2 regions of the Micromonospora sp. M71_S20 genome follow, and region 1 is predicted to be linked to the other one. Evidence: riboswitches for the same ligand, from Rfam matches in the RefSeq annotation. Region 1 holds a riboswitch; the other holds the start of a gene.
What was found. A riboswitch is a leader RNA that binds a small molecule or an ion and turns the genes downstream of it on or off. The one in region 1 is predicted to bind glycine.
Positions count from the first base shown of each region.

Region 2: another riboswitch for glycine. It lies ahead of gcvP (aminomethyl-transferring glycine dehydrogenase); the one in region 1 lies ahead of gcvT (glycine cleavage system aminomethyltransferase GcvT).

Region 1 covers NZ_RCCV01000001.1:3,911,335-3,922,112, forward strand. Annotated here, with positions in the region: gene DER29_RS35415 (NAD(P)/FAD-dependent oxidoreductase) at 1-574, shown strand, start outside; gene DER29_RS16795 (collagenase) at 715-3,258, opposite strand; glycine riboswitch at 3,519-3,611, shown strand; gene gcvT (glycine cleavage system aminomethyltransferase GcvT) at 3,750-4,877, shown strand; gene gcvH (glycine cleavage system protein GcvH) at 4,912-5,304, shown strand; partial or broken gene glyA (serine hydroxymethyltransferase) at 5,301-6,574, shown strand; gene DER29_RS16815 (proline dehydrogenase family protein) at 6,680-7,615, shown strand; gene DER29_RS16820 (L-serine ammonia-lyase) at 7,659-9,029, shown strand; gene DER29_RS16825 (NAD(P)/FAD-dependent oxidoreductase) at 9,238-10,614, shown strand.
Region 2 covers NZ_RCCV01000001.1:4,152,034-4,162,811, forward strand. Annotated here, with positions in the region: gene DER29_RS17820 (chorismate-binding protein) at 1-321, opposite strand, end outside; gene DER29_RS17825 (DUF5999 family protein) at 445-645, shown strand; gene gcvP (aminomethyl-transferring glycine dehydrogenase) at 770-3,616, opposite strand; glycine riboswitch at 3,690-3,788, opposite strand; gene DER29_RS17835 (NAD-dependent protein deacetylase) at 3,898-4,761, opposite strand; gene DER29_RS17840 (SDR family oxidoreductase) at 4,855-5,514, shown strand; gene DER29_RS17845 (hypothetical protein) at 5,525-6,148, opposite strand; gene DER29_RS17850 (globin domain-containing protein) at 6,145-7,416, opposite strand; gene DER29_RS17855 (nitric oxide synthase oxygenase) at 7,420-8,661, opposite strand; gene DER29_RS17860 (MerR family transcriptional regulator) at 8,974-9,558, opposite strand; gene DER29_RS17865 (bifunctional nuclease family protein) at 9,746-10,210, opposite strand; gene DER29_RS17870 (MerR family transcriptional regulator) at 10,387-10,778, opposite strand, start outside.

The DNA.
Region 1 (10,778 bases):
CCTGGGCTGCGCGACCCGGCTGGACTCCGACGGCAGCCTGGTGCTGGCCGTCGACGCGGCCCAGACGACCTCGGTGCCGGGGGTGTACGCCGCCGGTGAGGTCACCGGCGTCGGCGGTGCCGCCCTGGCGCTGGTGGAGGGACAGCTGGCCGGGGGCGCCGCCGCGCTCTCTCTCAGCCGTCCGCCGCCCTGGTCGGCCCGCCGGCACGACCGCCTGCTGCGTGCCCGGCGTCGGCTGCGCCGGTTCGCGACGGCGCTGCACGCGGTCCATCCCGTGCCGGCCGGCTGGCCGGACTGGTGCGCCGACGACACGCTCGTCTGCCGGTGCGAGGAGGTGCCCGCCGGAGCGGTCCGGCGGGCGGTGCGGGAGCTGTCCGCCACCGACGCCCGTGGCGCGAAGCTGCTGACCCGGGCCGGGATGGGCTGGTGCCAGGGGCGGGTCTGCGGCTACGCCACCGCCTGCCTGGCGGCGCGGGAGGCGGGCCGGACGGCCGGTGCGGCCGACCTGGCCGGGTACGCGTCCCGTCCGCTGGCGCAGCCGGTCACGCTCGACGAACTCGCCGCCGAGGAGTGAGAGTCACGCGGCGTCGCCGGTCACGTGGTGACCGGCGACGCTTCCTCGCAGCCGGGCCGGGCCCGGCCGGTCGCGCGACCTGCGGGTGTGGCCGCCGCGCGAGCGCTGACTGCCACACCCGCAGGTCGTGGCGCGGGTCCTCAGTACTCCGACCGCACGGTGACCCCGCTGAACGCCTGCTTGGCGTGCAGGCTGACGTAGTGGTAGCCGGGGGCCGGGTTGTTGATCGTGATCGTCTCACCGTTGCCGCTGGTGACCGACCGCTGGGTGTACGTGCTCGTGGTGGCCCAGCCGCTGGGGCTGTAGTACAGGTCCGCGTCGCCGGTGCCACCGGACGAGGTGATCGTCAGGCTGGCGGTGCCGGCCGGAACCTGGAGGTAGAGGTAGTGCAGGTTCCCGGCGGTGGCCTGGAGGTTGCCGCGCTGACAGTTGCGGCCCAGCGCCCGCAGGTCGCCGCCGGTGCACTCGGGCAGCGCGGCGGGGTCGCCGGTGACGGTGACGCTCCGGGAGGTCCTGGCGGTGGCGCCCTTGTCGTCGGTGACGGTGAGCGTGACCGGGTACGTGCCGGCGGCGCGGTAGGTCTTCGTGGGGTTGGTCGCCGTCGAGGTGGTGCCGTCGCCGAAGGTCCAGGACCGGGCGGCGATGCTGCCGTCGCCGTCGGTGGACTGGTCGGTGAAGGTGGCGCTCAGCCCGGTGGTGGCAGACGTGAACGCCGCGACCGGGGCCTGGTTCGCGGGCGGGTTGGTGGCGCCGCCGCAGTTGCCGGCCGAGCAGGCGTCGAGCCAGGCGTACCAGTCGGCGTCGTAGCGGCTGCCGATGGTGTCGGTCAACAGCGTGCGGGCGGCGTTCCAGTTGCCCGTGCGGTAGTGCCCGAGCAGCGTGGTGACGTCGCCGCGGTGCGACTGGAGCATGTACCGCACCGCCAGGTAGCCCCACCGGTAGACGCGGGTGGTGTCGTGGCTGTACGTGGTGTCGAAGAGCGTACGCAGCGGGTATGTCTTCTTTCCGGCCTCGGTGATCGCGGTGCCGTAGGTCAGCTCCCGGTACGAGTACGACACGTACTCGGCGAAGCCCTCGATCCACCAGATGGTGGGGGTGGCGATGTTGTCGGTGAAGTCGCCGTACATGTTGAAGCGACCGTCGAGGTAGTGGGTGTACTCGTGGTTGAGGTTCCAGATCTCGAAGGTGGGGCGCAGCCACTCCGCCTCGTAGGCGATGAAGCGCGGCTGGTTCCCGGCGACCGCCGGGTCGCCTTCGAGGTACATGCCGCCGTTGTTCGTGTCGATGCCGAACATCGGCCCGCCGTACGTCTGGTAGTCGGCGCTGGAGTCGAAGACCACCACCTCGATGGTCGTGTTGCGGTCGTCGGCGACCGGACCCTTGTCCGCCGCCACCGAGTGGAAGTAGGCGTCCTGGTTGCGCATGCTCGCGCACGCCCAGTCGAGCTGGGCGGAGGTCATCTGCTGGGCGCGGACGCGGATGGTGCTGCCGCAGGTGAAGGTGACCGGCAGGATCGCCGCGGCCAGGCGCGCCTGGAGGTCGCAGGTGTCGTAGTAGGCGCAGTTCGGCTTGTCGTAGTAGTCGGTCATCTCCGCGACGCCGACCCAGAGGGTGGCGGTGGAGCCGGTCATCGCGCTCAGGTCGAGCAGGCCCCGGGCCAGCGGCCGCACCTTCGACCGCAGGGCGGTGTGCTGGAGGAAGCGGCCCAGTTCGCGGCCGGCGTTGGAGACCAGGTAGCCCCGGTCGGTGCCGAGCAGGGCCCGTTTGCCGGTGGCGAAGGCGTACAGCGTGTCCAGCACGCTCGGATCGGCGGTGACGGCGCTGACGAACTCGGGCAGCTGGTGGCCCCGGAACAGCACGGTGTGGACGTTGTTGACGGCGTTGAGCATCCACGACGAAGAGTCGTACGAGCTGTTGTAGCCGGTCAGCAGCCGCTTCACCACGTACAGGTAGCGGGCGTTCTCCTCCGCGCTGTCGATGAGGGTGACCGCCTCGGCCAGTACCTCGCCGTTGACGTCGTTGACGTCGCCGGAGCGGCCGTTGGCGAAGAACGTGTCCAGCCCGGCGCGGATGGCGGTGCGCAGGGTGGGGCCGTACGAGCCCACGGTGGCGGGGTGGTTCCACTGCACGTAGTACCCGGCCCGCAGGTACAGCACGAGCTGGGCGGTACCCGTGCCGTTGGTGCCGTCGTAGGAGGCGGCGTTGTCCCGCAGCCCGTACGCCACGCTGGTCATCTGCGCCTCGCGGAAGGCCTGGGAGGCGTCGCTTCCGGAGAGGCTGAACAGGGTGTTCACGCAGTCGGTGGTGGACGCCCTGATCTGCTGCACCAGGGCGCTGCCGGTCCGGCTCGTGAAGTCGCCGACCGCGCAGGGCGCGGCGGCCGCCCCGCGCGTCGACGGGGCGTTGCGCCGCCCACCGTCGTCGGGCCGGTCGTAGTCGCGGCGCAGTTCCTCGCGGGACGAGGGAAGCGGGGCCCGCTCGCTCAGCGGCAGCGGCGCCCGCCGGACGTGGGCGTCGCCAGCGCCGGAGCCGAGGCCGGCGTCGCTCGGGGCGGCGCCGGTCGGCCTGGGTGACGCCGCGTGCGCGGTGCCGGAGGAGGCCATCGGGGTCAGCCCGAGCGCCAGCGCCAGTGCGAGCGGGACGGCGGGCCAGCCGCGTCGGTTTCGTGTTCTCGTGGTTCTCACGGGTCGCCTCCTGGCGTTCGTGGTCCGGCCCGCTGGCCGGCAGGTGGTGGCGGTGTGGGGTGGCTGCGGCGTCGATTCCCGTCGATCAGGTTGGGGTCCGCGCTGTAGGTGGCCAGTACAATGGCACACATCACACATCGTGTAAAGAAATCGCCGATGATCGATATAAGTGACGATCCGACTACGTTCCGTTGCCGTTGACAGCCGCTCAGGCGGTCGCCTACGGTCTGCGGGCAACCCACAAGTACATAGACGCCGTTCGAACCCGCGCGGGAGAGATCCCGACCGTCCGTCGGGGCGCCGAAGGAGCAAACTCCCAAGAAACTCTCAGGCCCCGTTACCGCTCGGGTGAGGCGAACTCTGGAAAGCAGACGATCAGTCGTCTCACCCACGGTGCAAGCCGCCAACCGGCGGTGAAGCTCTCAGGTCGATGACAGAGCGGGAGGCAACCGACCGTACGACGCGACCGCGTCGGGACGAGGGAGGCCTCCGTGCATCAAAGTCCGACGACTCTGCTCCACCCACCCCTGCACGCCGTGCACGCCGAACTCGGCGCCCGGTTCACCGGCTTCGCCGGCTGGTCGATGCCGCTGCGCTACGGCAGCGAGACCGCCGAGCACCGCGCCGTACGCGAACGTGCCGGCCTCTTCGACCTCAGCCACATGGGGCAGCTCGAGGTGTCCGGGCCGCACGCCGCGGCGGCGCTGGACCAGGCGCTGGTCGGGCACCTGTCGGCGGTGCCGGTCGGCGGCGCCCGCTACACCATGCTCTGCGACGAGACCGGCGGCGTGCTCGACGACCTGGTCGCCTACCGGCTCGCCGCCGACCGGTACCTGCTGGTGACCAACGCCGTCAACACCCGCACCGCGCTGACCGCGTTGCACCTACGCTGCGCCGGACACGCGGCGACCGTCGCCGACCACACCGCCGGGCGGGCCATCATCGCCGTGCAGGGCCCACGTGCCGCCGACACGGTGCGCGCCGTGGTCGGCGCGGAGCCGACCCGACTCCGCTACTACACCGCCACCGCCGTGGACGTCGGTGGACGGCCGGCGATCGTCGCCCGTACCGGATACACCGGCGAGGACGGCTTCGAGTTCTTCCTCCGGGCCGCAGACGCGGAAGACGTCTGGCGCGCGCTGCTCGCCGCCGGCGCCGGGCACGGGCTGACGCCGGCCGGGCTGGCCTGCCGGGACACGCTGCGCATCGAGGCCGGGATGCCGCTGTACGGGTGCGAGCTGCACCAGGGCGTCACCCCCTTCGAGGCGGGCCTGGGACGGGTGGTGTCCTTCACCAAACCGGGCGACTTCGTCGGCCGGGCCGCGTTGGCCGAGCGCCGGGACGCCCGGGCCGCCACCGTCCTCGTGGGACTGACCGGGACCGGGCGACGCGTGCCGAGGACCGGCCATCCGGTGGTCGCGCTGGCAGACGGCGTACCGGCGCGACCCGTCGGCGTGGTCACCAGCGGCGCGCTGTCACCGACGCTCGACCGGCCCGTCGCGATGGCTTACGTCCACGCCGACGCGATCGAGGCCCGGTCCCGGCTGGGCGTCGTCGTCCGAGGAGACACCGAGCCGGTGCGGATCAGCCCGCTGCCGTTCTACCGCCGTCCGCGCTGACGCGAACCGACCCATCCCCCCAGGAGTGACGACCATGGACGTACCCGCGCGTCTGCGCTACAGCCGCAACCACGAATGGATCGACGACACGGCCGAACCGGCGGCCGTGGGCATCACCGCGTTCGCCGCCGCCGCCCTCGGCGACATCATCTACGCCGAACTGCCCGAGCCGGGCACCCACCTGAGCGTGGGCGAGGTCTGCGGCGAGGTGGAGTCCACCAAGTCGGTGGCCGAGCTGTACATGCCGGTGAGCGGCGAGATCGTCGCCACCAACGAGGCGGTCGTCGCCGACCCGGACCTGATCGGCACCGACCCCTACGGGGCGGGCTGGCTGGTGCGGGTGCGGCTGACCGACGCGCCGGCGCTGATGACCGCCGACGAGTACCGCGCCTACCTGGCCGACGCCGACACGGCCGGTGCGGCATGACCCTCCTCGACCGTGAACTGATCGACGTCGACCCGGAGATCGCCGAGGCGGTCGCCGCCGAGCTGCACCGGCAGCGGCGGACCCTGGGCATGATCGCCTCGGAGAACCACGCGCCCCGGGCGGTCCTGGAGGCGCAGGGCTCGGTCCTCACCAACAAGTACGCCGAGGGCTACCCCGGCCGGCGGTACTACGGCGGCTGCGAGCACGTCGACACCGTCGAGCGCCTGGCGATCGAGCGGGCGAGGCGGCTCTTCGGCGCCGCGTACGCCAACGTGCAACCGCACTCCGGCAGCCAGGCCAACGCCGCGGTGATGGCGGCCCTGCTCGAACCCGGGGACACCATCCTGGGCCTCGACCTCGCGCACGGCGGCCACCTGACCCACGGGATGCGGATCAACTTCTCGGGCCGGCTGTACCGGGCGGTGGGCTACCAGGTGGACGCCGAGAGCTTCCTCGTCGACATGGACGCCGTCGAGCGGCTGGCGCACGAGCACCGGCCGAAGATGCTGGTGGCGGGCTGGTCGGCGTACCCGAGGACCTGGACTTCGCGCGGTTCCGCCGCATCGCCGACGCCGTCGGCGCGTACCTGCTGGTCGACATGGCGCACTTCGCCGGGCTGGTCGCCGCCGGGCTGCATCCCAACCCGGTGCCGCACGCCCACGTGGTCACCCTGACCACCCACAAGACCCTCGGTGGCCCGCGTGGCGGCGCCATCCTCAGCGCGGACACCGACCTGGCCCGGCGTCTCGACTCGGCGGTCTTCCCCGGCCAGCAGGGCGGCCCGCTGGAACACACCATCGCGGGCAAGGCGGTGGCGTTCCGCATCGCCGCCGGCGAGGAGTTCCGCGACCAGCAACGGCGCGCCCTGCGCGGAGCGCGGATCGTCGCCGGGCGCCTGGGCGCCGCCGACGCGCACGACGCCGGCATCCGGGTGGTCGGCGGCGGCACCGACGTGCACCTGGTGCTGGTCGACCTGCGCGCGGCGAAGCTGGACGGCCTCCAGGCGGAGCGGCTGCTCCAGAGCATCGACGTCACCGTCAACCGCAACGCCGTACCGTTCGACCCCCGTCCGCCGATGGTGACCTCGGGACTGCGGATCGGCACGCCGGGGCTGGCCACCCGGGGCTTCGACGACGCCGACTTCGCCGAGGTCGCCGACATCGTCGCCACCGCGTTGACGACGGCCGAGGGCGGCGAGGAACTGCGGGCGCGGGTCCGCCGCCTCGCCGATCGGCATCCGCTCTACGCGGGCCCCACGGCCCGCCCGTGACCCAACCGCCGGGGCGCGTGCGGACGCCGTGCTCCCGGCGGCACCAACCCCGCCCGCCGCCGTCGGGCGACGGCATCGGGATTCGGCTCTCCGGAAAGGCGTTCCATGCCGAACAAGCTCCTGCTCCTGGCCGCGGAGAACGACCGCATCCGCGCAGTGGTCTCGCGATCGTCCCTGACCCGAGGAATCGTCCAACGGTTCGTCGCGGGCGAGGAGGATCCTGAGGTGGTCGGGGTGGCCCGCCGGCTCGCCGGGGTGGGCCTCCAGGTCACGATCGACCACCTCGGCGAGGGGACGACGGCGCTCGCACAGGCCGAGGCCACCCGCGACACGTACCTCGCGCTGCTGTGGTCGCTGCACGCCGCGGACCTGGCCACCGCCGCTGAGGTCTCACTGAAGGTCTCGGCGCTCGGTGGGTCGTTGCCGGGCGACGGGTACGGGCACGCCCTGCGGCTCACCCGCGACGTCTGTGCCGCCGCCGCGGCCGTCGGCTCAGGCGTCACGATCGACATGGAGGACCACACCACCGTCGACGCGACCCTCTCCCTGCTCGGCGACCTGCGGACGGAGTTCCCGTGGGTCGGCGTCGCCCTCCAGGCGTGCCTGCGCCGCACGGCGGACGACTGTCGGCGGCTCGCCCACCCGGGCAGCCGGGTCCGCCTGGTGAAGGGCGCCTACGCCGAACCCGCCTCGGTGGCGTTCGTGAAGAAGCGTCAGGTCGACGACGAGTTCCGGCAGTGCCTTCGCATCCTGATGGAGGGGCAGGGGTATCCGATGGTCGCCACCCACGACCCGAAGCTCATCGAGTACACCCTGCACCTGGCGCGACAGGGCGGGCGGAGCGTCGAGGACTTCGAGTTCCAAATGCTGTACGGGATCCGCGAGAACGAGCAGCTGCGACTGGCCTCGGGCGGGAACCGGATGCGGGTCTACCTGCCGTACGGCCGTGACTGGTACGCGTACTTCATGCGGCGACTCGCCGAGAAGCCGGCGAACCTGCTGCTGCTGGCCCGCTCGTTCACGCCCGGTTCCGCCAATTGAGCCACCGCCGCCGGGTGCGGCCGACGCGACAGGAAGTGCAGCCATGATCAGTGTTTTCGATCTCTTCAGTGTCGGCATCGGGCCGTCCAGCTCCCACACGGTGGGGCCGATGCGGGCCGCCCGTACGTTCGTGGCGGGGCTGAAGGCCGACGGGTTGCTGGCCGGTACCGCCCGGGTGCGGGCGGAACTCTTCGGCTCGCTCGGTGCGACCGGGCACGGCCACGGCAGCGACCGGGCGGTGCTGCTGGGGCTGGCCGGCGAGGCCCCGGAGACGGTCGACACGGACACGGTGGACGGGCGGGTCGCCCGGGTCCGTGCCGAGCGGCGGTTGGGTCTGCTCGACGCGCACGAGATCGACTTCGACCCGGATCGTGACCTGGTGCTGCACCGGCGCCGGTCGTTGCCGTACCACCCGAACGGGATGACCTTCGTCGCGTACGACGACGACGGCGCGGAGCTGCGGGCGCGGACGTACTACTCGGTCGGCGGCGGTTTCGTGGTGGACGAGGCGGCGGCGGGGGCGGACCGGATCAGGCCCGACGCCACGCGGGTGCGGCACCCGTTCGGCACCGGTGCGCAGTTGCTCGGCGTGACCGCGTCGACGGGGCTGTCGATCAGCGAGGTGATGCTCGCCAACGAGCTCTCCTGGCGCGGTGAGGGCGAGGTGCGCGCCGGCCTGTTGGAGATCTGGCGGGTGATGCGGGAGTGCGTGGAGCGGGGCTGCTCGCGCGACGGGGTGCTGCCCGGCGGGCTGAAGGTACGCCGCCGCGCCGCCGAGCTGCGCCGCAGCCTGGAGACGGAGTCCGACCCTACCGACCCGCTACGGGCGATGGACTGGGTGACGCTTTTCGCCCTCGCCGTCAACGAGGAGAACGCCGCCGGCGGCCGGGTGGTCACCGCGCCGACCAACGGGGCGGCGGGGATCATTCCGGCGGTGCTGCACTACTACACCCGGTTCTCCCCGGGCGCCTCCGAGGAGGGGGTGGTGCGGTTCCTGCTGGCGGCGGGCGCGATCGGCGTGCTGTTCAAGGAGAACGCGTCGATCTCCGGCGCCGAGGTGGGCTGCCAGGGCGAGGTGGGCTCGGCCTGCTCGATGGCCGCCGCCGGGCTGGCCGAGGCGCTGGGCGGCACCCCCGAGCAGGTGGAGAACGCCGCCGAGATCGGCATGGAGCACAACCTCGGCCTGACCTGCGACCCGGTCGGTGGTCTGGTGCAGATCCCCTGCATCGAGCGCAACGCGGTGGCTAGCATCAAGGCGATCACGGCCGCCCGGCTGGCGCTGCGCGGCGACGGGGTGCACCACGTCTCGCTGGACAAGGTCATCAAGACCATGCGCGAGACCGGCGCGGACATGAAGGTGAAATACAAGGAGACGGCACGCGGAGGGCTCGCGGTCAACGTCATCGAGTGCTGAACCGCTGCGGTGCGCGGAGTCGGGCCGGTGACGTCGGCACCTGCCGCATCCCGGCTCGGGACAACACCTGCGCGTCCCCCGCTCGGGGCCGACGCCTGTGCGACGATCGTCGGGCGTCGCGCCGACCGGTCCGTCCCGCCGGTCCGCCCACGCTACCGGTCTCTGGCAGGCAGGCGGAAAGGTCCCCGCGTACCCCTTGGAGAGCATGATGTCCATGTCCCCGGCCCGGGTCCTCGCCGCGCTGAACGCGGTGCGGCCACCCGACCAGGCGTCCCCGGTCATCGGCAGGGCCGTCGTGGTCGGCGGCAGCGTCGCCGGGTTGCTGGCGGCCCGCGTGTTGTCCGACTACGCGGAGAGCGTCGTCATCGTCGACCGGGACGATCCACACGCGACCGGCGGGCGGCCGGGCGTGCCACAGGGGACGCAGCTGCACGCGCTGCTGCCTGGCGGCTTCCTCCAGCTCGAGCACCTGTTCCCCGGCTTCCGTGAGCAGGCCGTGGCCCGGGGGGCGGTCGAGGCACCGCCGGCGGCCAGGCGGAGCTACCTCGACGGGCGACTGAAGGTAGTCGTGCCCGACGACGCCGACAGCCTGGCGGGCACCCGGCCCCTGCTGGAGGATCTGATCCGCCAGCGGGTGCTGCGGTTGCCCAACGTCAAGACCATCACCGCCCGCGCCACGGGCCTCGTGTGTGACGGCGCCGCCGTCACCGGGGTCCGCTGCGAGGCAGGCGGGACGGCGGGCGTCGAGTCGGGTGACCTGGTGGTGGACGCCATGGGGCGATCGAGCAGGGTCTCCGAGTGGTTGGAGCAGGCCGGCTGGGAGCGGCCCGCCCTGCGGCGGATGACCGTGAACCTGAACTACGCGACCGCCCTGTTCCGTCGCCGGGAGGCGGATCCGGCGGCCACGGTGGTCATGGCACTGCACACTCCGGGGATGTCCTCGGACGTGGCCGGCGCCGCGTTCTTCGCCGTCGAGGACGGCCGGTGGATGGCCATGATGGCCGGCTACGGTGACAACCGCCCGGGGCGCACGGCGGCCGACTTCGTCCGCCGGCTGCGCGAGCAGTTCCCGCCGGAGTTCGGCGACGTCGCCGGGAACGAGCTGCTCGGCGACGTCCGGACCTACCGCCACGCCGACAGCCGGCGGCGGGACTTCCACGCGCTGAAGCGGCTCCCGGCCGGGCTCGTCAGCGTCGGCGACGCGGTCGCGTCGTTCAACCCGGTGTACGGGCAGGGGATGACGGCGGCGGCCCTGCACGCGGCCTGCCTGTCGACCTACCTGCGGTCGGGCCCGGATCTGGGCGCGCCCGCGCACCGGTTCTTCGCCCTGCAGAAGGTCGTGGTCGACGTCGCCTGGTCGATGTCGACCTCCGCCGACCTGGCGCTGCCGCACGTCGACGGGCCCTACCCGCGCGGCTACCGGCTCTCCAGCTGGGTCAGCAGGCGGATCGTCACGGCGACCGTCACCGACGTGCCGACCGCACGGCGCTTCAACGAGGTCGTGTCAATGCGTGCCCACCCGAGTTCGCTGGCCACACCCGGCGTGCTCCTGGGCGCGCTGCGGGCCAACCGCCGCGCCCGCTGACGGGCCGCCGACGCCATCCGGCGCGGCGGCCGCGGCACACGGTCCATCCGAACGAGACGGCAGGAATGCATTTCGGGCCGATCGACCGAGAGGCCTCCGACTGGGGACGATCAATAGGTAAGGGGAGGAGATAATTCCCCGGCGCGGGTTGACAGCCGCCCTCT
Region 2 (10,778 bases), 240 kb from region 1:
CTCCGGCAGCGCGGGGACGGGGTTGGCCGCGCCGGTGGGCGCGCCGACGAGGGCCGCGCCGGCGGCGGCGGAGACGTAGAGGGCGGCCCCGCACACCCCGGCCGGGTCGTGGCGCCCGGCGGGGCGGGCCAGCTCGTGCAGCGGCAGGCCATGCGCGGCGAGGAACTCCTCGGCCCGCACCGCCGGGTCCCCGCCGTCGGCGGGCCGCCACTGCCACCGGGCCCGCTCGACGAGCGTACGGCGGCAGCGGGCCGGCGCCCCCGGTGTATCGACCCCTAGCCCTGGGAGCGTTTCCACGCCGTCCGGCCCATCATCCCTCATCCGTTCAGTGGATTTCGGAGAAACCACGCGCATACGTGCTCGATGTTGGCCGGTTTTGCTTGGTACTGTGCGTCACTGGTCATGTGAACCATGACACAGTGCCCCCACAGTCCGGAGATCCCGATGTGCCAGCACCAACCCACCTGCCCCTCCGCCGAAGCGACCGACCGGGAAGCCGCCCGAGTCCTCGCCTGCTTCCCTGAGCAGGGCTGGAGCCTGCTCTGCAACGGTGTCATCGTCTTCGAGGACACCGGCGAACTCCTCCCCGACGGCAGCAGCATCGCCCCGCACCGCGGCCCGGCCCGACACGCCCTCGTCGCCTGAACTTCACGCTGCGTCACGCATTCCAGACGCGTCGATCAAGGCTAGTCCCCCGGTCGGGACACCCCCCGCCCAGGTCGGCGTACCCGCCGGGGCGGCACCACGACCGCCCCGGCGTCACGCGTCGTCAGCTCTCGAACGCCTCCGGCGCCGGGCAGGAACACACCAGGTTCCGGTCGCCGTACGCGCCGTCGATGCGCCGCACCGGCGGCCAGTACTTCCCGGCCCGCTGCACCCCGGCCGGGTACGCGCCCACCGACCGCGGGTACGGGTGCGGCCACTCGTCCGCGGACACCATCGCCGCGGTGTGCGGGGCGTTGGCGAGAGGGTTGTCGCCGGCCGGCCACTCCCCCGAGGCCACCCTGTCGATCTCCGCCCGGATGGCGATCATCGCGTCGCAGAACCGGTCCAGCTCGGCCAGGTCCTCACTCTCGGTGGGCTCCACCATCAGCGTCCCCGCCACCGGGAACGACATCGTGGGCGCGTGGAACCCGTAGTCGATCAGCCGCTTCGCCACGTCGTCCACGCTCACCCCGGTCGCCTTCGTCAGCGGCCGCAGATCCAGGATGCACTCGTGCGCCACCAGGCCCTTGTTGCCCGCGTACAGCACCGGGAAGTGCCCGCGCAGCCGCGCCGCCACGTAGTTCGCCGCCAGCACCGCCACGCCGGTGGCCCGCACCAGCCCCGCCGCGCCCATCATCCGCAGGTACGCCCACGGGATCGGCAGGATCCCCGCCGACCCGTGACGGGCCGCCGAGATCGCCGGGCGGCCGTCGACGTGCACGCCCAGCGGGTCACCCGGCAGGAACGGCGCCAGGTGCGCCCGCACCGCCACCGGACCCACCCCGGGACCGCCGCCGCCGTGCGGGATGCAGAACGTCTTGTGCAGGTTCAGGTGCGACACGTCCGCCCCGAACTTCCCCGGCTTGGCGAACCCGACCAGCGCGTTGAGGTTCGCCCCGTCGACGTACACCTGACCGCCGGCGTCGTGGACCTTCGCGCACAGCGACGCGATGCCCGTCTCGTACACCCCGTGCGTCGACGGATACGTCACCATGATCGCCGCAAGGGCGTCCCGATGCTTGTCGATCTTCGCGTCGAGGTCCACCAGATCGATGTTGCCCCCGTCGTCGCAGCCCACCACGACGACCCGCATGCCGGCCATCACCGCGCTGGCGGCGTTGGTGCCGTGCGCCGACGACGGGATCAGGCACACGTCCCGGTGCGCCTCGCCCCGCTGCCGGTGGTACGCCCGGATCGCCAGCAGACCCGCCAGCTCACCCTGCGAACCGGCGTTGGGCTGCACGCTGACCGCGTCGTAGCCGGTGACCTCCGCCAGCCACCCCTCCAGCTGGGAGATCATCTCCCGGTAGCCGGCGGTCTGCGCGTCCGGCGCCAACGGGTGGATGTGGGCGAACTCCGGCCAGCTCACCGGCTCCATCTCGGTGGTGGCGTTGAGCTTCATCGTGCACGACCCGAGCGGGATCATGCCCCGGTCCAGGGCGTAGTCGAAATCCGACAGCCGCCGCAGGTAGCGCAGCATCGCCGTCTCCGAGTGGTGACTGCGGAACACCGCGTGGGTGAGGAAGTCCGACGTGCGGGCCAGCCCCGCCGGCAACGCGCCCTCGGCCGGCGCGTCCGCGAGGGCCACCGGCCGACCGACGACGGTGGCCCCGAACGCGTCGCACACCTTCCGCAGGTGCGCGAGGGTGGTCGTCTCGTCGCAGGACACCCCCACGTGGTCGGCGTCGACCAGCCGCAGGTTCACGCCCCGGGCGGCGGCGTCGGCGACGACCGCCTCGGCGCCGCCGGGCACCCGCACCAGGACGGTGTCGAAGAACGTCTCGTGCACCACCTCGACGGCGTCCACGCCCCGCAGCGCCGCCGCCAGCCGGGCCGCCATGTCGTGGGTACGGCGGGCGATCTCCCGCAGCCCGTCCGGGCCGTGGTAGACGGCGTACATGCCGGCCATCACCGCCAGCAGCACCTGCGCGGTGCAGATGTTGCTGGTCGCCTTCTCCCGCCGGATGTGCTGCTCCCGGGTCTGCAACGCCAACCGGTACGCCGGGTTGCCGTCCGCGTCGCGCGACACCCCCACCAGCCGGCCGGGAAGCATCCGCTCCAGCCCCGCCCGTACCGCCAGGTAGCCGGCGTGCGGCCCACCGAAGCCCATCGGTACGCCGAAACGTTGGGTGGTGCCGGCGGCGATGTCGGCGCCGATCTCCCCCGGCGCACGCAGCAGCGTCAGGGCCAGCAGGTCCGCCGCCACGGTGACCAACGCCCCGACGGCGTGCGCGGCCTCGACCAGACCCGCCTGGTCACGCACCGCCCCGGACGCCCCCGGGTACTGCAGGTGCAGCCCGAAGAACTCCGCCGGCAACTCGTCGCGCCCGGTGTCGACGATCCGCACGTCGATGCCGAGAGGCTCGGCCCGGCTGGTGATGACCGCGATGGTCTGCGGCAGGGTGTCGGCGTCGACCACGTACACCGGGCTCCTGCTCTTCGACGCGCGGCGCGCGAGCGTCATCGCCTCGGCCGCGGCGGTGCCCTCGTCGAGCATCGACGCGTTCGCCGTGGCCAGCCCGGTCAGGTCGGTGACCATGGTCTGGAAGTTCAGCAGCGCCTCCAGCCGCCCCTGGCTGATCTCCGGCTGGTACGGCGTGTACGCGGTGTACCAGGCCGGGTCCTCCAGCACGTTGCGGCGGATCACCGCCGGGGTGTGCGTGCCGTGGTAGCCCAGACCGATCATCGACGCCACGACCGTGTTGCGGGCCGCCAGGGCCCGCAGCTCGGCGAGGGCGTCGTGCTCGCTGGCCGGCTCCGGCAGGTCCAGGGTGCCGTGCCAACGGATCACCTCGGGAATCGCCGCGTCCATCAGCTCGTCGATCGAGCCGTAGCCGACGGCCTCCAACATCCGGCGCTCGTCGTCCGGATCGGGGCCGATGTGGCGGGCGGCGAACTGCTCTACGGTCATGGGTGGCGCTCCCGGGGGCGAGGTCGACAGGTCGGCCTCCCCCTCTGTCGCGCCCGCGAGGCGCTCCACAGTGCCTGCCCACGAGGTCCTTTTGCCTGAGAGGTTCCGGGGAGGATTTGCCCCTTCGGCGCCGCCCGGGGTGCTGCTGGGCGGTCTCTCCCACGTGGGTGCTGCCGGCATGGTCAACGCTACCAGCGCCGCATCACCCACCGGAGGTCGTACCCCCGCCGGGCGCGGGCGACGGTGGATCACCCACCAGCCCCGCGACCCCGCCGGGACCGCTACCGGCCGACGCCCGTCAGCCCCACCGGCACCGCAGCGCCGGCCGTCCGGTCGGCCAGCGCCGGCAGCAGCCGGCCCAGCGGCGCGTCGACGGTCAACGCCGCATACCCGTCGCCCCGCGTCGGCCCCTGGTTGACGATCACCACCGGAACGCCCAGCTTCGCCGCGCGCACCACGAACCGGCGACCCGACATCACCGTCAACGACGAGCCCAGCACCAGCAGCAGCCGCGCCCGCGCCACCAGCGCGAAACAGCGGGCCACCCGGGCCGCCGGCACCGTCTCCCCGAAGAACACCACGTCCGGCTTCAGCATGCCGCCACGGCAGAACGTGCAGTCCACCGTACGGAAGCCGGCTGCCTCGTCGTCGGCGAGATCCACGTCACCGTCCGGGTTGACCGCCGCGACCCGCGCGTCGAAGTCCGGGTTCGCCTCCCGCAGCCGCCGGTCCAACTCCTCCCGCGAGGTCTGGTTGCCGCAGTCCAGGCACACCACCTCGTCGAGGCGGCCGTGCAGCTCCACCACCTGCGGGCTGCCCGCAGCGGTGTGCAGCCCGTCCACGTTCTGCGTGATGATCCCCTCGATGAGCCCGCCGCGTTGCAGCCGCGCCACCGCCCGGTGCCCCTCGTTCGGGGCCGCCCGCGCGATCGTGCGCCACCCCAGGTGGCTGCGCGCCCAGTAGCGCCGCCGCGCCTGCGCGTCGCGCGTGAACGCCTGGTACGTCATCGGGGTGTGCCGCCGCGCCGCGCCACTGGGCCCCCGGTAGTCCGGGATGCCCGACTCGGTGGACAGCCCCGCCCCGCTCAACACCACGACACCACCGCCGGCCACCAGGCCGGCCAGCGCGTCGATCGTCTCCGTCACCCGTCCATGCTGCCTCAGGCAACCACCCTCCGGCGAACGCCCGGGCCCCGTCGACCGGCCACGCCGTGGCGGAACGGCGGCTAGGTTGGCGGTATGCGCGTCGTCATAGCCGGAGGACACGGCAAGATCGCCCAACTGACCCACCGCGAACTCGCCGGACGCGGCGACACCGCCGTCGGCCTGATCCGCAACCCCGACCACGCCGCCGCGCTGCGTGCCGCCGGCGCCCAGCCCGTCGTGGCCGACCTCGAACACATCGGCGTCGACGACCTCGCCGCACACCTGCGGGGCGCCGACGCCGTCCTCTTCGCCGCCGGCGCCGGCCCCGGCAGCGGCGCCGACCGCAAGGACACCGTCGACCGGGCGGGCGCCGTCCTGCTCGCCGACGCCGCGCAACGCGCCGACGTGCGCCGCTACCTGCTGGTCTCCTCGGTGGGCGTGGAAGGCGAACCACCCGCCGGCACCGACGAGGTGTTCGCGGCGTACCTGCGGGCCAAGAAGGCCGCCGAGGACGACCTCACCGGCCGCGACCTCGACTGGACGATCCTGCGACCCGGCCGGCTCACCGACGACGCGCCCACCGGGCGGATCACCCTCGCCCGACACGCCCCCTCGGGCGCCGTGACCCGCACCGACGTCGCCCGGGTGCTGGTCGCCCTGCTCTACCACCCGCACAGCGCCGGCGCGATCCTGGAAGTCGTCGCCGGCGACACCCCCATCGCCGACGCCGTCGCCGCCGTCGACCGGCACTGACCCGACGCCGCTACTCGCCGACCACCGCACGCAGCTGCGCGCTGAGGGCCCCGGCAGCCGCCGCATCGGTACGCAACTGCTCCGACTGCTCCGACAGGTACGCCTGCCACCGGCTCAGGTGCTGCTGCGCCGCCGCCACCGCCGCGACCAACGCCACCTGTCGGCCCTCCAACTCCCGCACCTGCCGCGGCAACCCCTCGTTCCCCGCCAGGCCGGCAGCATCCCCGGCCAACACGTGCGCCTCCGCGATGATCTCCTCGGCTTGCCGCCGCGCGTCGGCGATGATCTCCGCGCCCTCCGCGCTGGCCTCACTGATCGTCCGGTTCGCCTCGTCCTGCGCCCGCACCGCCAACTCGATCACCATCGGGTCCGGGCCCTGCGGGGCGGTGCTGGGCAACGCGCCGTGGCGCAACATCTCCACCTGCCGCGCCAGAGCCTCGTTCTCCCGCCGCAGCCGGTCCACCTCACCACCCAGCAACGCCACCCGCTCGTCCGCTGACCGGGCCAGGTCGGCGACCTCGTCGGCCGGCAGCCACCGGCTGCCCCGGAACCGACGCGCCTCCAGCGCGGCCACGGACCGGGTCAGCTCACCGTGCGGATCGGCGACCACCCGGTCACCGTGGTCGATGCTCATCGCGCACCTGTCCAACTCAAGTCGCGCGGTGTGGCGGGAGCCGCACCGGTCCAGATCACATCGGACGGCGCGGCGGCAGCCGCGCTCGCCAGAGGTGGGTAGAGGGAGTGATCGTAACTTTCGGTCAGGATCCGCTCTGGCGTCACCCCCGCCGTGGCCAGGGCGCTGATCGTCTCCCGGGTCATCTCCGGGCTGCCGCACACCAGCACCTCGGTGTCCCGCCACGGACCCAACCGCGCCGCCGTGTGACCGGCCGTACCGATCGCACCCTGCCACTGCCAGCCGCTCTCGACCGTCGGCACGTATCGGAGCCACCCACCGACCTCACCGGAACGCCACGACCCCGCCGGCGGCATCGCCGCCAACTCCCGCAACGCCCGGTCGTCATACAGGTCGTCGGGCGTCTTGCCGCCCACCACCAGAGTCGTCGGACGTCCCGGTCCCCGCTGCAACGCCTCCACCACCGCCCGCAACGGCGCCAGCCCGGTGCCCCCGGCCACCAGCAGCAGCGGCAGATGCGGTGACCGGTCGTACGACGCCAACGCCTCACCCACCGGCAACCCCAACAGCAACTGGTCGCCCTCGCGCACCTTGCGCACCAGATGGGTGGAGAACCGACCCGTGGCGCGGACGTGGAACTCGATCGTCCCGTCCGGGCGTGGCGCGTTCGCCGGTGACAGATAGCGCCACGTCCGCAACTGCGGCACCTGCACCGGCAACGACTGCCCCGGCAGGTACTCGCACAGATAGTTCGGGCGGACCGTGAACACACACACGTCGGACCGCCGCCGCTGCACCCTCAGCACCTCCGCCTCCCAGTACGGCGGCGACGACCGCACCGCCTCCGCCGCCCCGGTCAGCATCAACCGCGCCACCAACTCGTACGCCGCGGCCCACTCCGCGCGCAGCGCCGGCGTCCACCGTGGCCCGAGGAACCGCTCCAACGTCAACAGCAACGCCTGCCCGACCTGGCTGTAGTGCCACTCCGCCATCGGCACCGGCCGACCCTGCCGGTCCTCCCCCCGGAACCGGCGGTGGTCAGCCCCCAACCGCTGCGCGAACGACGTCACCACCCGCTCGTCGTCGATGTGGGTGATGACGTGCCCCAACGCCGCCAGCAACTTGTCCTGCTGATACTCCATGTTGGTCGGGAACATCGTGCGGACCTCGGGCGCGATCACGAACAACGTCGCGTAGAAGTGCTTCGCCGCCTCCGGACCGGCCACGCAGAACTGGGCCCAACTCTGGCGTAACGCCGCGACATCCATGCCTCAGCCCTCCTGCCGGCGAGCGACGTCATGACGCTGCCGCAGGGTCGACTGCAACACGCCCGACGGCCCGTACGCACGGTCCGCCTGCCACAGGTTCGGGTTCGGGATCCTCTCGTCGTAGTAGCGGTGGTGCACGGCATGCAACGCCGCCCACCCCACACTGCCGTTGAGCCACGACCAGTCACCATGCACCGGCCGACCCGCCCGCTCCTCGAACTCGCAGAACCTCATGAACTGCTCCGACTCGGTGTGCGGATCCGACACCCGCACACCGGCCAACCGGAACGAGTGCAACACCGCCTGATTGATCACCAGCACGGCGTGCTCGCGCCACAAGTTGTCCTCACGGGAGGTGTCCAACCCCAGCCCCCGGGCCACCGGCAGCAACTGGTCGTAGCGGCTCCGGTCCCCCATGTTGCGCGTACCGATCTCGTCACTCAGATAGTGACCGTTGAAGGGAGCACAGCTGTAGTCCACCCCACCGATCCGCAAGCGCATGTTGCTGATCACCGGCAGGGCATGCCAACGCAGCCGCAAATCCTCGAACCACGGATACTCCGGATGCACCAGGGCGACCTCCCGAACGAGGTCCCGGGACACCTCCACCACCGTCGGGTCCTCGTACGCCGTCTCGATCACCCATGGCAACAGGTCGAACCGGCCCGGTACCACCGGCGGACGCCACCCCAGACGCCGCGCCGCATCGGTCATCGCCACCTGCGCCGGATCACCCCGCACCGACCCGTCGTCCGTCCGATGCCCGCAGTACCGGATCAACTGGTCGTTCCAGATCCGCGCCCGCGGCCCCACCCCCGGCCGGTCGGGCGCGAACACGGTCATCACCGACTGGATCCGCCCCCCGTTGTCCGCCACCGCCAGGTGCTGCGCCAACTCCTGCGAGATGCCCGCCACCGTCGTCACCCCGCGCCGGTCACGGACCTTCAGCCCTGCCCACCGGACCCGCCCCACGCAACGCACCGACTGCCGCCAGGCGACCTTCGCCCCGTACGCCAACTCCTCCGTGGTGTGCCGGTACGTGCCGGTCAGCGCGATCTCCTCCCGGACCTCCGCGATCCGTCCGATCAGGCCCGGCAGCCGTCGCTCCGCGTGATAGAGCTGCAAGAACTCGACGGCCTCCGCCGCGACGTCCTCCACCAGGGGATCCTGTGTCCGGGAGGCATGAGCCACCGGACAGCCCGACGCGTTGCCGTCCGCGGCACGCTCACTGGCATCCAAGATCATTGCGTTGACGTGATAGTCAGTCTGCACTCTCGTTCAAATCCGATCGTCGGGCCGGCGTCACCGCCGCCTTCTGCGTCGTCCCGTACAGGTTCGCCGAACCGACACGGCACATCACGAACGGTGATATGCGCCCGAAGGCCGCGAACGCCGCACACAGGATTCACGGCGACGCAATGACTGTCAACAAGGCGACTCCTGCCCAAGGTGTCCACAGTCGGCATTTGCCCACAGGCGGACCACATTGGACATCACGGCGGCGGCTCCTGGCCCTCCCGGAACACCACCGAAGGGCACCCGGCCAGCCGCCGGAGATCAACCCGCCCGACGACGCGCCCGACGCGCCGCCAACTCGTCACCCACCGGCTCCGCCGCCACCTGCGGCTCCACCGACGTTGCCGGCTCCGACGGCAGGTGCGACAGGGAACCCTGGATCTCCTTGAACGCCCCACCGATCGCGATACCGAACACGCCCTGGCCACCCTGCAACAGGTCGACCACCTCCTCCGGCGACCGGCACTCGTACACGGTCGTGCCATCGGAGATCAACGTGATGCCCGCCAGGTCCTCCACCCCACGGGAGCGCAGCGCCTCGATCGCCTTCCGGATGTTCTGCAACGACACCCCGGCGTCCAGCAGCCGCTTCACCACCTTCAGGACCACCAGGTCCCGGAACGAATACAACCGCTGCGTGCCCGAACCCGAAGCGTCGCGCACACTCGGCACCACCAAACCCGTACGGGCCCAGTAGTCCAACTGCCGGTAGCTGATCCCCACCGCGTGGCAGGCCGTCACGCCCCGGTACCCCACGGCACCGTCACCCTCGGTCGCCCACCCCGGCGGCGCCACACCCGGCTCGTCCAGCTCCGTACCCGGATCGGAATCTCGCGGCTCGTGCATCCGGACAACCTCCCCGCCAGTGCGGTGACACGTCGTTTCCGGGACGTGCACCCCTCGACACGGCAACCCTATAGCCGCCTTGAGGAATTGCCCCGCAGGAGCCGCCGCGACACGCCGCGACACGACAACGAAGATCACCCACAGCACCGGAACATCACTGAACGTGACACCCCGCAGAAGACCGGACTCAGCCGGCGAAGTCCTCCGGACGCACCTGGTCCAGGAACTCGCGGAACTTCTCCACCTCGTCCTCCTGCTCGTCCGGGATCACGATCCCCGCCTCGCTGAGGACCTCCTCGGCACAACGAATCGGCGCACCGACCCGCAACGCCAACGCGATGGAATCACTCGGCCGGGCCGACACCCGCACCCCGTCCCCGAGCAACAGATCCGCGTAGAAGACGTTCTCCTTCAACTCGGTGATCTCCACCGCCCGCAACGGCGCCTTCAACGCCGCCAACACGTCCCGCAGAAGATCATGGGTCAGCGGCCGGGCCGGCTTGACCCCCTGCTGCTCGTAGGCGATCGCCGTCGCCTCGACCGCACCGATCCAGATCGGCAGATAGCGGTCCCCCTCGACCTCCCTGAGCAGGACGATCGGCTGGTTGCTGGGCAGCTCCACCCGAACTCCGACCACGCTCAGCTCGCGCACCGCCGCCTCCGTGTCGTTGTCACCTACGCCGCACCGCGCCCTTCCCTGCACGGTACACGGACCGCGACACGGCCGTCCCACGCGCTACCCGCACACGCCCGCGCCAGAAAGGGGTTACCCCGGCAAGCCTACGGCACGCTTCCCGGGGAAGATCTTTCCGCACGGCCCCCGCCGGATCACCGACCCAACGTCGACCGCAACCCCACCCGCACCAACGCCGCATGCAACTGCTGCGACAGCGCCACCAACTCCCGCGCCGTCTCCGCCGCCCGCGCCCGCGCCGCCGGATCACTCTGCCGCGCCAACGGCGCCACCAACTGCGCGAACAGACCAACCTCCCGATCCGCCGCCGTCCGGAACGCCCGCAGATGCCGCGGCTCCAACCCGTACGCCGCCAAACCCGCCACCGCCCGCGCGATGATCAACGCATCGTCGTCATACCAACCCGGCGGATCCGACACCACCACACCGAGGCGCTCCAACTCGCCCAGCGTCGACTCGTCGATCCCGCTACGCGCCACCAGATCCAACCGGCCGAGCCGCACCTGCGGCGACCCGACCGGCTCCT